DNA from 4 places in the Pantoea sp. SGAir0430 genome. Region 1 is predicted to be linked to each of the others. Evidence: predicted binding sites of a transcription regulator. Region 1 holds the regulator's gene; each other region holds the start of a gene.
The links. Region 1 encodes Fur, which represses iron uptake genes when iron is present. Its sites were predicted from a motif close to ATAATAATGAGAACNACTATCAA; they were not measured.
Positions count from the first base shown of each region.

Region 2: fhuA (ferrichrome porin FhuA) is a predicted target of Fur. The motif match lies at 1,406-1,428, and genes of this name have one in related genera.
Region 3: E7738_RS06530 (TonB-dependent siderophore receptor) is a predicted target of Fur. The motif match lies at 1,349-1,371, and genes of this name have one in related genera.
Region 4: fepD (Fe(3+)-siderophore ABC transporter permease) is a predicted target of Fur. The motif match lies at 2,142-2,164, and genes of this name have one in related genera.

Region 1 covers NZ_CP039427.1:1,803,924-1,807,385, forward strand. The annotation lists gene ybfF (esterase) at 1-483, shown strand, start outside; gene ybfE (LexA regulated protein) at 653-928, shown strand; gene fldA (flavodoxin FldA) at 1,066-1,596, shown strand; gene fur (ferric iron uptake transcriptional regulator) at 1,949-2,398, shown strand; gene E7738_RS08710 (hypothetical protein) at 2,460-2,855, opposite strand; gene glnS (glutamine--tRNA ligase) at 3,092-3,462, opposite strand, start outside.
Region 2 covers NZ_CP039427.1:2,163,959-2,167,420, reverse strand. The annotation lists gene mrcB (bifunctional glycosyl transferase/transpeptidase) at 1-1,136, shown strand, start outside; gene fhuA (ferrichrome porin FhuA) at 1,464-3,462, shown strand, end outside.
Region 3 covers NZ_CP039427.1:1,355,849-1,359,310, forward strand. The annotation lists gene treA (alpha,alpha-trehalase TreA) at 1-1,200, shown strand, start outside; gene E7738_RS06530 (TonB-dependent siderophore receptor) at 1,445-3,462, shown strand, end outside.
Region 4 covers NZ_CP039427.1:2,420,056-2,423,517, reverse strand. The annotation lists gene fepB (Fe2+-enterobactin ABC transporter substrate-binding protein) at 1-826, shown strand, start outside; gene entS (enterobactin transporter EntS) at 821-2,071, opposite strand; gene fepD (Fe(3+)-siderophore ABC transporter permease) at 2,218-3,207, shown strand; gene fepG (iron-enterobactin ABC transporter permease) at 3,204-3,462, shown strand, end outside.

The sequences.
Region 1 (3,462 bases):
GCCATGGCGCTGAGCGCCGTTGCGCCCGAACGAATTGGCAAAATGGTGCTGATCGATATCGCGCCGGTGGATTACCAGACGCGACGCCACGATGAGATCTTCGCGGCAATCCGCGCGGTCAGTGCAGCTGGCGTCACGCGCCGCAGCGCTGCGGCCGACGTGATGCGTGAACACGTGCGCGAAGAAGGCGTGATTCAGTTCATTCTGAAATCTTTCCATGAAGGCGAATGGCGCTTTAACGTGCCGGTGTTATGGGACAATTATCCGGTGCTCTCCGGCTGGCAGGAGGTGCCCGCGTGGCCTCATCCGGCGCTGTTTATTCGCGGCGGTGATTCACCCTATCTGGACAATCAGCACCGTGATGCGCTGCTGCGCCAGTTCCCGCAGGCGCAGGCGCACATTATCAGCGGTGCCGGCCACTGGGTGCATGCCGAAAAACCCGATGCCGTACTGCGCGCGGTGCGCCGCTTTTTTAACCTGTAAAAGCAAAAGCTTGCTACGGGCGGTTTAGGGTTGGCGTCGCGCCGGGCGCTGGAGTATGATGTCGCGCTAAAAATTTGCCGCGGATGCTTTTTTCGCCGCGGTCGGGCCGATAAATGTTTAAATCGCGCAGCGCCTTTCCGCCGTTCGCGCCCACGCAGTTTCACAAACCATGGCAAAAGAACAGACAGATCGTACCACGCTCGATCTCTTCGCAGACGAGCGGCGTCCCGGTCGCCCTAAAACCAGTCCGCTGTCGCGTGATGAGCAGCTGCGCATTAATAAGCGCAACCAGCTGAAGCGCGACCGGGTGCGCGGCCTGCGCCGCGTTGAGCTGAAAATGTCCAGCGAAGCGGTCGACGCGCTTAATACGCTGGCCGAGCAGCAGAACATCAGCCGCAGTGAACTGATTGAACAAATGCTGCTGGCGCAGCTCAAACTGGCGTAACGTGCGCAGACCGCACGCTGGAACACAAACTCAGCGCTTTACACATTCCGCGCTTTTCGCCGGTCTGCTATCATTCGCATAACTGTGTCGTCTTCTGACTTACTTTCACAATCAGGATTTAAGAGGTTACTCACTCCATGGCAATCGTAGGCATTTTCTTCGGCAGCGATACCGGCAACACTGAAAACATTGCAAAAATGATCCAGAAACAACTGGGTAAAGATGTCGCCGAAGTGCATGACATTGCTAAGAGCACCAAAGAAGATCTCGAAGCATTCGATATTCTGCTGCTGGGTATTCCGACCTGGTACTACGGTGAAGCCCAGTGCGACTGGGATGACTTCTTCCCGACGCTGGAAGAGATTGATTTCAACGGTAAGCTGGTAGCGCTGTTTGGCTGCGGCGATCAGGAAGATTATGCCGAGTACTTCTGTGACGCGATGGGCACCATTCGCGACATCATTGAGCCAAACGGCGCAGTGATTGTGGGCCACTGGCCAACCGAAGGTTACCACTTCGAAGCCTCTAAAGGTCTGGCAGACGACAAACACTTCCTCGGCCTCGCCATCGATGAAGATCGTCAGCCTGAACTGACTAACGAGCGCGTCGACAAATGGGTTAAGCAGATCTTTGACGAGCTGCAGCTGCAGGCGATCATCGAAGCCTGATGCTTTCCTGTCCGATGTGGGCGCTGGCTCACATCGGGCAATGGAATTACCTATAAAAATAATAGCTACGGTTTTTTAACTTTTTCCCTCAATTCTGTAGAATACCCGCAACGGTCATCTGCTTATTCCTCGGGCATCAGACTGAGACTGCGCGAAAAGGAACATCGATCTGCACGATCCCGCTGAGGTTCACGACATTTCTCCTTACAGCATCCGGGGAATTGTCCGCCGCAGCCGGTTTTCATTTCGCAGGCTGAGCTCTATAATGAGACGCAAATGAGAATGCGCGTTGACCACACATTCAAGGCCTTTGCGCCGTAAGTGACTAGCAAAGTAACAGGACAATATCCGCATGACTGACAACAACTCCGCATTGAAAAAGGCTGGCCTGAAAGTCACGCTGCCCAGACTGAAGATTCTGGAAGTGCTTCAGGGACCCGGACCCGAGTCCCATCATGTCAGTGCGGAAGATTTGTACAAACGCCTGATCGACATGGGCGAAGAGATTGGTCTGGCGACGGTATACCGTGTTCTGAACCAGTTTGACGACGCCGGCATCGTGACGCGTCATAACTTCGAAGGCGGGAAATCCGTGTTCGAACTGACCCAGCAGCATCATCATGATCACCTGATTTGCCTCGACTGCGGCAAAGTGATCGAGTTTAGCGATGAATCTATCGAAACGCGTCAGCGTGAGATTGCAACACGCCACGGTATCAAACTCAGCAACCACAGCCTGTATCTGTACGGCCACTGTGCGCTGGGAGACTGCCGCGAAGACGAGACGCTCCACGATCAGTAATTGAATATGCTATGCAGTATAAAAAAACCGGTGCCAGGCACCGGTTTTTTTATGGCTGCGTTCAGGCGACCAGCGTTTCCTGCAAATAGCGCCAGCGCGGAACCGGCGTGCTGCAGTCCAGCACCGCCAGCGAAATGCGGGTCTGGTTGTTGCCGTTAAGCATTTGCAGTTCGTGATACTGAATGGTCACTTCCTGCTGCTGCTGGGAAATGATGGCATGCTCACTGGTGGCGATTCGCATCCCTTCCCGCTGCCCGTGCAGTTTGCGAAACAGGGTTTCAGTGTCATTGAGATCGAGCTGTTTGCCTTGCGGCGTCACCATTTTGAAGTCGGGATGAAAGTGCGACAGCAGCAGATCCATACTGTCATCGCTGCCTTCGGCCTGATTAAAAATACGTTCGATAAGCTGATGTAAAACCACCACGCTATGTTTGGCTTCCAGAGCGAGACTTGTCATTTTTCTTCCTTCGCTAACCCGCACAGCAACATTTAAGAGCGCATAGCCTACCTGAAAATAACGATTTCACACGGGTAAATTAGTTAATTTTATTAAAGTCAGATTAGTCGTAATCGCGCGCAATTACTGTTTTTTGTCTGGTTCAGCATAATCGATTCCCGTTTGCAGATAACGGGCAATAAAAAAGGGCGATTGCTCGCCCTTTGCTGATCATATCGTGCTATCAAGCAGTAAAATTATTCGCCGATTTTTGCCCAGGTATCACGCAGACCCACGGTGCGGTTGAACACCAGTTTCGACGGCTGCGAGTACACGCTATCAGCGCAGAAGTAACCTTCGCGCTCAAACTGATACGGCGCCAGCGCGCTGGCGGCACGCAGACCCGGCTCAACGAAGCCCTGTTTGATCTCCAGCGAGTTCGGGTTAATGGTGGTGAGGAAATCCTCGGCCGCGCCCGGGTTTGGCACGCTGAACAGACGATCGTACAGGCGGAATTCAGCAGGCAGCGCGTGAATCGCCGATACCCAATGAATAACGCCTTTGACCTTGCGGCCATCGGCCGGATCTTTGCTCAGGGTGTCGACATCGCAGGTAGCGTAGATGCAGG
Region 2 (3,462 bases), 360 kb from region 1:
CCACGCTGAAGAAACAGCGCGGGCTGAAAGATCTGGAAACCGCGATGGTGGTGGTCGACCGCTTCAGTGGTGAAGTGCGCGCCATGGTCGGCGGTGCCGATCCGCAGTTTGCCGGCTATAACCGCGCGCTGCAGGCACGTCGCTCGATTGGCTCACTGGCAAAACCGGCGACCTATCTGACCGCCCTCAGCCAGCCAAACAGCTACCGCCTGAACAGCTGGATCGCCGACGAGCCGATTGCGCTGAAACAGCCAAACGGTTCGGTGTGGAAGCCGATGAACGACGATCGTCGCTTCAGCGGTAAAGTGATGCTGGTGGATGCACTGACTAACTCGATGAACGTGCCAACCGTTAACCTCGGTATGACGCTGGGACTCGATGCGGTAGTGGATACCTGGACCAAACTGGGCGTGCCAAAAGATCAGCTGCATCCGGTACCGGCCATGCTGCTGGGGGCGCTTAATCTGACGCCGATTGAAGTGGCGCAGGCGTTCCAGTCAATTGCCAGCGGCGGTAACCGCGCTGCGCTGTCGGCGGTGCGCTCGGTGATCGCGGAAGATGGCACGGTGCTGTATCAGAGCTTCCCGCAGGCGCAGCGCGTTGAGCCGGCGCAGGCGGCGTATCTGACGCTGTATACCATGCAGCAGGTGGCCGATCACGGTACGGCGCGGGCGCTGGGCGCACGCTTCCCGGGTGCGCATCTGGCGGCGAAAACCGGTACCACCAATGACCTGATCGACAGCTGGTTTGCCGGTATTGATGGCAAAGAAGTGGCGATCACCTGGGTTGGCCGCGACAACAACCAGACCTCGAAGCTGTACGGTGCCAGCGGTGCGATGCAGATCTATCGTCGCTACCTCGACAACCAGGCGCCGATGCCGCTGGTCCTGACGCCACCGGAAGATATCACTCAGATGAATATCGATTCGGCCGGTAACTTTGTCTGCGGCAGCGGCAGCAGCACATGGCGTTCGCTGCCGGTGTGGGCGCTGGATCCGAACGCGCTGTGCCAGCAGCAACAGCAGCAGCAGCAGCAACAGCAAGAGCAGCAACAGCAACAGCAACAGCCGCAGGGCGAGCAGAAGGACTCTGACGGCGTCGCGGGTTGGATTAAAGATATGTTTGGCAGTAAATAAGCCATCCGGCACTGCACCGGCTTTCCACCTTCAGAGCCTGTGCGGTGCCGGCGCTTTACCACCACGTGGCGGCGCCCGATACATGGCGGCGCTCCAGCCTGAGTCTTGCATAAAAGCTGAATTTAACTCCCTCTGGCGCTGCGGCGCCTTTTCTTTGCCCGCCATTTTTTTAGCCGCGATCATGGATATGTGCGATCCGCTGGCAAACTCACCGCCATCAGGCATTACATCTTGCGGTGCTTGCCGGGTTTCGCCTAAAATCCGTGCGTCTAATAATCATTCTCGTTTCCATTCGCCTGCATTGTTCTATTTTCATGAGATCCCACTATGAATGCGCGAAACACTTTTCCTTGTTCTCTGCGCGCGGTGACCACCCGTCGACCGCTCGCGTTATTGATTTCCCTGACTCTGGGCACACTCAGCATGCAGGCGCTGGCCGAAGATACCGTGGTGGTGACGGCTGATGGCGGCAGCGGCGTCGCGCAGGAGAGCGCATGGGGACCGTCGCCGACCATCGCCGCCAAACACAGCGCGACCGGCACCAAAACCGATACGCCAATCGAGAAGAATCCGCAGTCGGTGTCGGTGGTGACGCAGGAAGAGATGTCAATGCATGCGGTGACCAGCGTCAAAGGTGCGTTTAATTACACGCCAGGCGTGCTGACCGGTAACCGCGGCAGCTCGGACGTTATCGACGCGCTGTCGATTCGCGGCTTCAGCGAAACCAACACCAACCAGTATCTGGATGGCCTGAAGCTGCAGGGTGACAACTACTCCGAATTCGCTATCGATCCTTACTTCCTCGAGCGCGCGGAGCTGCTGCGCGGTCCGGTTTCGGTGCTGTACGGTAAGAGCAACCCGGGCGGTGTGGTGTCACTGGTGAGCAAGCGGCCGACCCAGGAGACGCTGCGTGAAGTCCAGTTCCAGATGGGCACCGATAACCTGTTCTCCACCGGCTTCGATTTTGGCGGCTCACTGGATGATGACGGCGTTTACAGCTATCGCCTGACCGGCCTGGCGCGCAGCGCCGATGCGCAACAGGAGATGAACAAAGAGAAGCGCTATACCCTTGCGCCTTCGTTCAGCTGGCGTCCCGATGCCAATACCCGCTTTGACCTGTTGACCTACTTCCAGAACGAACCGGAAACCGGCTATTACGGCTGGCTGCCGCGTGAAGGCACCGTGGTGGGCATCACCCGGCCGGACGGCAGCAGCTATAAGCTGCCCACCAATTTTGATGAAGGCGAAGACAGCAATAAGATCTCGCGCAACACCAAAATGGTTGGCTATAACTTTGAGCACAGCTTTAACGACACCTGGACGGTGCGCCAGAATCTGCGCTATGCGGAGCTGAAAACGAATTATCGTAGTATTTATGGCAACGGCTATTTGCCTGAGTCACAAGAGATTACACGTGGTTCAGCCATTTCCGATGAGAAACTGAATCAGTTTGCTGTCGATAATCAGGTGCAGGCAAAATTTGCTACCGGTGCGGTCGATCATACGCTGCTGATGGGGGTTGATTATCAGCGCACCCGTAATGATATTGATGCTGCATTTGCCTCCGCAGCGCCAATCAATGCGATCGATCCGCAGTACGGTAATGATGCTGTGGGTGCCGCCTTCCCCTATCAATATCTGAACCGTCAGGAACAAACTGGCCTGTATACGCAGGATCAGATGGAATGGAATAAATGGGTGCTGACGCTGGGCGGGCGATACGATTATGCGATGACCTCCGCACTGAACCGTAACGGTAACAGCGAAGTAAAAAACCACGACCAGGCATTTACCTGGCGCGGTGGTGTGAACTATGTGTTTGATAATGGTATCGCGCCGTATTTCAGCTACAGCGAATCCTTTATCCCAACGGCTGGCACCACGGTTGATGGGAAACCTTTTGACCCATCCCGCGCGAAGCAGTATGAGGCTGGCGTAAAATACGTACCAAAAGATCGCCCGATTGTGGTCACCGCAGCGGTTTATCAGCTGACTAAAACCAAAAACCTGACGGCAGATCCGAACAGCCTGCAGTTTAGTGTGCAGGGAGGGGAGATTCGCTCACGTGGCGTCGAGCTGGAAGCCAAAGCGGCGCTTAACGCCAACATCAACCTGACGGCGGCTTACTCATATACCGATGCGGAATACACCGAAGACACCTTGCTGAAAGGCCGTACGCCGGTGCAGGTGCCGAAGCACATGGCCTCGCTGTGGGGCGATTACACCTTCCATGAAACCGCACTGTCGGGCTTCACCGTGGGTGCCGGGGTACGCTACGTGGGTGAAAGCAAAGGCCTGTACGCCAGCGGCGCAAATGCCAACCAGA
Region 3 (3,462 bases), 450 kb from region 1:
TACTGGGACAGCTACTTCACCATGCTCGGGCTGGCAGAGAGCGGCCACTGGGATCGGGTGCAGGATATGGTGGACAACTTCGCCAGCGAGCTGGACAAGTACGGCCACATCCCTAACGGCAACCGCAGCTACTATCTCAGCCGCTCGCAGCCGCCGTTCTTCAGCCTGATGGTGGATTTGCTGGCCAGCCACAAGGGAGACGACGTTTACCGCCAGTATCTGCCGCAGCTGCAAAAAGAGTATGACTACTGGATGGCGGACAGCGATAAGGTGGCTGCCGGCCAGGCGAGCAAGCGCGTGGTGAAGCTGAGCGACGGCACCCTGCTCAATCGCTACTGGGATGACCGTGACGTGCCGCGCACCGAATCCTGGCTGGACGATGTCAACACCGCGAAAAAAGCGCCTGAGCGCAATAAACAGCAGGTGTATCGCGATCTGCGCGCGGGCGCCGCCTCGGGCTGGGACTTCAGCTCACGCTGGTTCACCGATGCGCACAATCTGGCCTCGATTCGCACCACCCAGCTGGCCCCGGTGGACCTCAACAGCCTGCTGTTCCACCTGGAGCAGACGCTGGCGAAAGCCGCGAAGCTGGCAAAACAGAATGATAAAGCGCAGCAGTTTGCGGCGGATGCAGAGAAGCGCCAGGCGGCGATCAATCGTTACCTGTGGGATGACAAACAGGGCTGGTATGCCGACTACGATTTCCAGAAAAAGCAGGTGCACAACCAGCTCACCGCCGCCACGCTGTTCCCGCTGTATATGCAGCTGGCGGGCGACAAGCAGGCGGAACGCACCGCCGCCGCAGTGGAAAAACAGCTGCTGAAACCGGGCGGGCTGGTCACCACGACGGTAAACAACGGCCAGCAGTGGGATGCGCCTAACGGCTGGGCCCCGCTGCAGTGGGTAGCGGTCGAAGGTCTGGAGCACTACAAGCAGAACCAGCTGGCACAGCAGATCGGTCAGCGCTTCCTGCAAAATGTGCAGCAAACTTACGATCGCGAGCACAAGCTGGTTGAGAAGTATGTGGTCGACGGCGCCCAGCTGGGCGGTGGTGGCGGCGGCGAGTATCCGCTGCAGGACGGCTTTGGCTGGACCAACGGCGTAACGCTGAAGCTGCTGGATAAGTATTGTCCGAAAGATAAAACCTGTGACAGCACGCGCGACATCCCCTCAATGCCGACGCTAAACGCGGCGAAATAACCCTGACGTCAGGTGCGCCGGCGTGCGCACCTGCTTCTCAAGCCCGATGCCACAGCCAGGCGATGGCCACGCCCGGCGCTGCGGCATCCCCCTGCGCATCACACTTTTCCATTACTTATCTTTTACATCTTGAAACACCCCTTACTAAAAGATAATAATTCTCAATCTTAAAATGACTCTTTTTCTCATCATTAACCGCCGCGCTGGTGTGGTGCGGCTTTTGTTCTCAGCCAAAGGAATCATTATGACCGCGCTGTTCCCCCTCAACCGTGGCCGGCTGCTGTGCGCGCTGGCGCTGGCGTTTCCGGCACTCGGCGTAGCCGAACCCTCTCTGGTGGTCACCGCACAGCCGCAGGAGAGCGCCACCTCGCCTACGGCGGGCTATCTCGCCACCCGCAGCGGCGCCACGAAAAGCGATCGTCCACTCGTCACCACGCCGCAGTCCATTTCCGTAGTGACGCGTCAGCAGATTGACGATCAGGGCGCGCAGGATCTGAACCAGGCGCTGGGCTATACCCCGGGGGTTTTCACCAACTTTGGTGGCGCGGCCACGCGTTACGACACCATTTCGCTGCGCGGTTTCCACGGCGGTGACGTCGACAACACCTTCCTTGACGGTCTGCGCGTGATGAGCGACGGCGGCAGCTTCAACATCCTGCAGGTGGATAACTGGTTCCTTGACCGCATCGACGTAATTAAAGGCCCCTCTTCTGCCCTTTATGGCCAGACGGTGCCGGGCGGGCTGGTGAACATGGTCACGAAGCGGCCGCAGTTTGCTTCACAGGGCCATTTACGCTTCGCCACCGGCAGCAATGCCAGTAACAGCGCCGCCTTTGATTACACCGACGCAATTAACGATCAATGGGCGTACCGCCTGACCGGCATCACGCGCAACAGCGATACCCAGTACGACCACACGCGCGAAGAGAAATACGCCCTGTCACCCCAGCTGCTGTGGCAGCCGGATGAAGACACCAGCCTGCTGCTGCGTGCTTATCTGCAAAAAGATCCCTCAGGCGGCTATCACGGCTCGGTGCCGGCGGAAGGCACGCTGTACAGCCACAATGGCCGCTGGCTGAGCGACGGCTTCTATGAGGGCGACAGCGCGCTGGATCAGTTCAAACGTCATGAGCAGATTTACGGCTACGACTTTTCGCACCGTTTCGATGAGGTATGGTCGGTGCACAGCACCGGCAGCTACAGCCATTCCAGCGTGGCGCTCGACCAGGTGTACCAGATTGGCTGGAACAGCGACAATCCGGACCTGCTCAATCGCTACTACTCTGGTGAGCGCTCTTTGCTCAGCGCGTGGGCGACCGATAACCAGCTGCAGGCGGAGTTTGCCAGCGGTGCGCTGCAGCATCGCGTCACGCTCGGCGCGGAGTATCACCGCTACAAAAATGATCTGAGCGACGCCAGCGGCGCTGCCTCACCGCTGAATGCCTGGAGCGGCGAGGCCATCGGCAGCCAGCCGGATTACCTCTGGACAGCGCAGACGCGCCGCTACTATCAGAGCAGCCTCTATCTGCAGGATGAGATGGCGTGGCAGCGCTGGCATCTGGATCTGTCTGGTCGCTATGACCGCATCGTGTCAGAGAATGGCAATAGTCGTCGTCAGGACGATCACGTCAGCGGCCGCGCCGCGCTGCTGTACGCCTTTGATAACGGCGTGTCGCCGTACGTCAGCTGGAGCCAGGCGATAACCCCGGCTTCGCTGACCGATCCCGACGGGAATCAGCTAAAACCGACCACCTCAGAACAGTATGAAGCCGGGGTGAAATACCAGCCGAACGGCACGCGCGATCTCTACAGCGTGGCCCTGTACGATCTGACGCAGAACGATGTGGCCAACCGTAACGTGCAGGACGGCACCTACACCCCGTCCGGCAAAGTGCATGCACAGGGCATTGAACTGGAGGCGCGCAGCCAGCTGACCGAACGGTTCAGCACCGTCGCCGGTTATACGCTCAACCATCTGCGCTTTAAGGATTCCGTGGACGGCAACGATGGCCATACGCCGTACGTCACGCCAAATAGCATGGCGTCGCTGTGGGGGCATTATCAGTTTGATTACGGCCTGAGCGCGGGTGCCGGGGTGCGCTACATTGGCCGCCAGTGGGCCGATAACGAAAACACCACCCGTTTGCCGTCGGTGACCCTGTTTGACGCCTCACTGCGCGCCGATCTGGGCGCGTGGCAGCCGAATCTGAAAGGTGCCTGGCTGCAGCTGAATGCCCGCAATCTGACGGATAAAAAGTATCT
Region 4 (3,462 bases), 620 kb from region 1:
GCGCATTGTCTCCACCAGCGTCACGCTGACCGGCTCGCTGCTGGCGATTGACGCGCCGGTCATCGCCTCAGGCGCGACCGCACCGAAAAGCCGCCTGGCCGACGATCAGGGCTTCTTCCGTCAGTGGGGCGAGGTGGCAAAGCAGCGCCACGTTAAGCGGCTGTACATTGGTGAGCCGAGCGCCGAGGCGATTGCGGCGCAAGCCCCGGATCTGATTATCGTCAGCGCCACCGGTAATGACTCCGCCCTGAAGCTGGTCAGTCAGCTGTCCGCCATTGCCCCCACGCTGGTGGTCAACTACGACGATAAGAGCTGGCAGGATGTGGTTACGCTGCTGGGGCAGGCCACCGGCCATGAAGCACAGGCAGCGCAGCGCGTAAAAGAGTTCGACGATCGCGAAGCGGCGCTGAAGCAGGCCATTACGCTGCCGCCGCAGCCGGTCTCCGCGATGGTATGGAACGGTGATGGCCGGGCAGTGAATCTGTGGACCGCCGCATCGGCGCAGGGCAAACTGCTGCAGCAGCTCGGTTTTACACTGGCGCAGCCGCCGGCCGACACGCAACAGGGGCACAGTATGGGCCAGCGCAAAGACATTATTCAGCTCTCGGGCGAGAATCTCGCCGCCAGCCTGACCGGCCACAGCTTCCTGCTGTTTGCCGGCGATGACAAAACTGCGCAGTCAGTGCTGAGTAACCCGTTCCTGGCACAAAACGCGGCGGTGCGCGATAAGCAGGTCTATGCGCTGGGCATCGACACCTTCCGCCTGGATTACTACAGCGCCAGCAATCTGCTGACGCGTCTGCATCAGCTGTTCGTCAAATCATGATGTTTGCTGCGCCAGCACCGGCGCGGGCGCCTGATAGCGCCGTAATCCTTTCATCATCAACCACATCATGACGCCAAGCAGTGTCGCGGCACAGCCAAACGCCGCGGCAGCCTGCGCCGGTAACAGCCACGAACCGAGGGCACCAATCAGCGCGGCGCCGAGGGCATCGCCGCACACGTTCTGCGCCGTCCACAGGCTGTTGATGCGGCCCAGCAGATGATCTGGCGTCAGCAGCTGAATCATTGCGTATTGCACCAGGCTGTTGATGGCACTGAAATAGCCGAAGCCCGCCAGACACAGCAGCGCCAGCCACAGCGTCGGCATCAGGCTGAACAGGCCCAGGGCGACGAAACCGGCCACGGCGCTGCCCAGCACCAGCCGCCCCGGGCGCGCCGCCTGTTTCAGCCTGCCGCTGGTAAATGCACCCACGGCGGCACCGAGCGGCACGGCGGCGTACAGCATACCGAGCTGGTCGGCGCTGACTGACCAGTGCGGTGCCAGCGCCGGGTACAGCACGCGGATGGCGCTGGCCAGCGTCACCAGCGCACCGGTCAGCGCCACCATGCCGACCAGCGGGCTGGCGAACAGGAACTGCACGCCGGTTGCCAGCGCCCGCAGCGGATGCTCGCGCGGCTGCGGAGGCGGGGGCAGCGCAGGTAGCTGCAGCAGCGTCAGCACCGTCAGCAGCGTGCCGAAGGCGGTCAGTCCGTAATTCCACAGCACGCCGCCGTGCGCGATCACCACACCAGCAATTGCCGGCGATAAAATCGAGCCGAAGCGCACCGTCAGCATGGTGATCGCGCCGGCCTGCATAATGTTTTCGCGTCCCACCAGCGCCGGCGTAGCGGCCAGCAGCGCCGTGACGCCAATCGCACCGAAAAAGCCGTCCCACAAGCCCAGCAGATAGACCGCCAGCAGCGAAGGCGCGGGCAGCGCGGCATTTATCGCCAGCGCGACAAAGCCCAGCCCGCAGGTGGTGCGGGCAAACAGGATCAACTTCTTACGCTCATAGCGATCGGCCAGCACGCCGCCGGTCAGCAGGCCAGTAAACATGCCGGCAGCGGACAGTGTGACGGCGAGGCCCACCAGCAACGGTGAATGGGTCATCTGCTGAATCTGCACCGGCACGGCAACGGCCAGCATGCCGAGCGCCACAATCGAGATAAAACGCGCAATAAACACCGCGCGAAACGCCGCGTGGGTTTTCAGCAGTGAGAGATCGATAAAGTGAGAGGGTTTGTTCATTGTTTCGCCTTTTTGCACCAATTTTCCTCATCATCCGCGAGGCGACTCATGGTAACATAGGCAAACGCGAGTAATAACGATAACAAATATCATTATCACATTATGTTGCACCGCAACGACGTCGAACAGTGAAGGTTTAGAACGCTATGCGCCAGATCCGTGCATTAGCAGGCTCAGGGATTCTGCTTTTGCTCCTCATGGCGCTCAGTCTGATGCTGGGTGCCAAATCAATACCGCTTTCCGATGTGTATCACGCTCTCACCGCCTCCTGCTCCAGCGCGGAGTGCATCATCGTGCGCGATGCGCGCCTGACGCGCACGCTGGCCGGTTTGCTGGCTGGCGTGGCGCTGGGGCTGGCGGGCGCGCTGATGCAGAGTCTGACGCGTAACCCGTTGGCCGAGCCGGGCATTCTGGGCGTGAACGCCGGTGCCGGTTTTGCCATCGTGCTCGGCATCGCGCTGCTGGGAGCGGACTCCCCGCTGCAGTGGCTGACGCTGGCCTTCAGCGGCGCGCTGCTGGCGGCGCTGCTGATGACGGTGATTGGCGCGATGGGCGGCGGGCGCGTCAATCCGGTGCGTCTGACGCTGGCAGGCGTGGCGCTGGCGGCGGTGCTGGAGGGCTTAACCTCCGGCCTGTCGCTGCTCAATCCGGACATTTACGATCACCTGCGCTTCTGGCAAAGCGGCTCGCTGGATATCCGCGATTTCAGCGTGTTGCGTACCCTGAGCCCGGCGGTGCTGGCCGGTGCGGCGCTGGCGCTGGGGCTGGCGCAGTCGCTGAACAGCCTGAGCATGGGCGGCGATATGGCGGCGGCGCTGGGCACGCGCGTGGTGCGCACTCAACTGCTGGGCCTGCTGGCGATTGCCTTACTGAGCGGCGCGGCGACCGCCGCCGTCGGACCGATCGCTTTTATCGGCCTGATGACGCCGCATTTTGCCCGCTGGCTGGTGGGCAACGATCACCGCTGGCTGCTGCCAGCGACGGCGCTGATCACCCCGGCGCTGCTGCTGGCGGCGGATATTCTGGGGCGGATGATGGTGGCAGGCGAACTGCGTGTCTCAATAGTGACCGCCATCCTTGGTGCGCCGATGCTGATTTTGCTGGTACGGCGCCAGCGCGGGCGAGGTGGATTATGACGCGGCGCGCCTGGTTGCATGGCGGCTGGCTGCTATTAGCGTGTGCGCTGCTGACGTGGCTGGCGCTGACGCGCGGTGCGCTGCCGATTACGGCGGAGCAGGTGTGGCAGGCGCTGCGCGGGCAGGGAGCGGCTAATGTGCAGCTGATTGTGGTGGAGTGGCGGCTGCCGCGCGTGCTGATGGCGCTGCTGATCGGTGCGGCGCTGGGTGTCAGCGGGGCAATTTTTCAGTCGCTGCTGCGCAACCCGCTCGGCA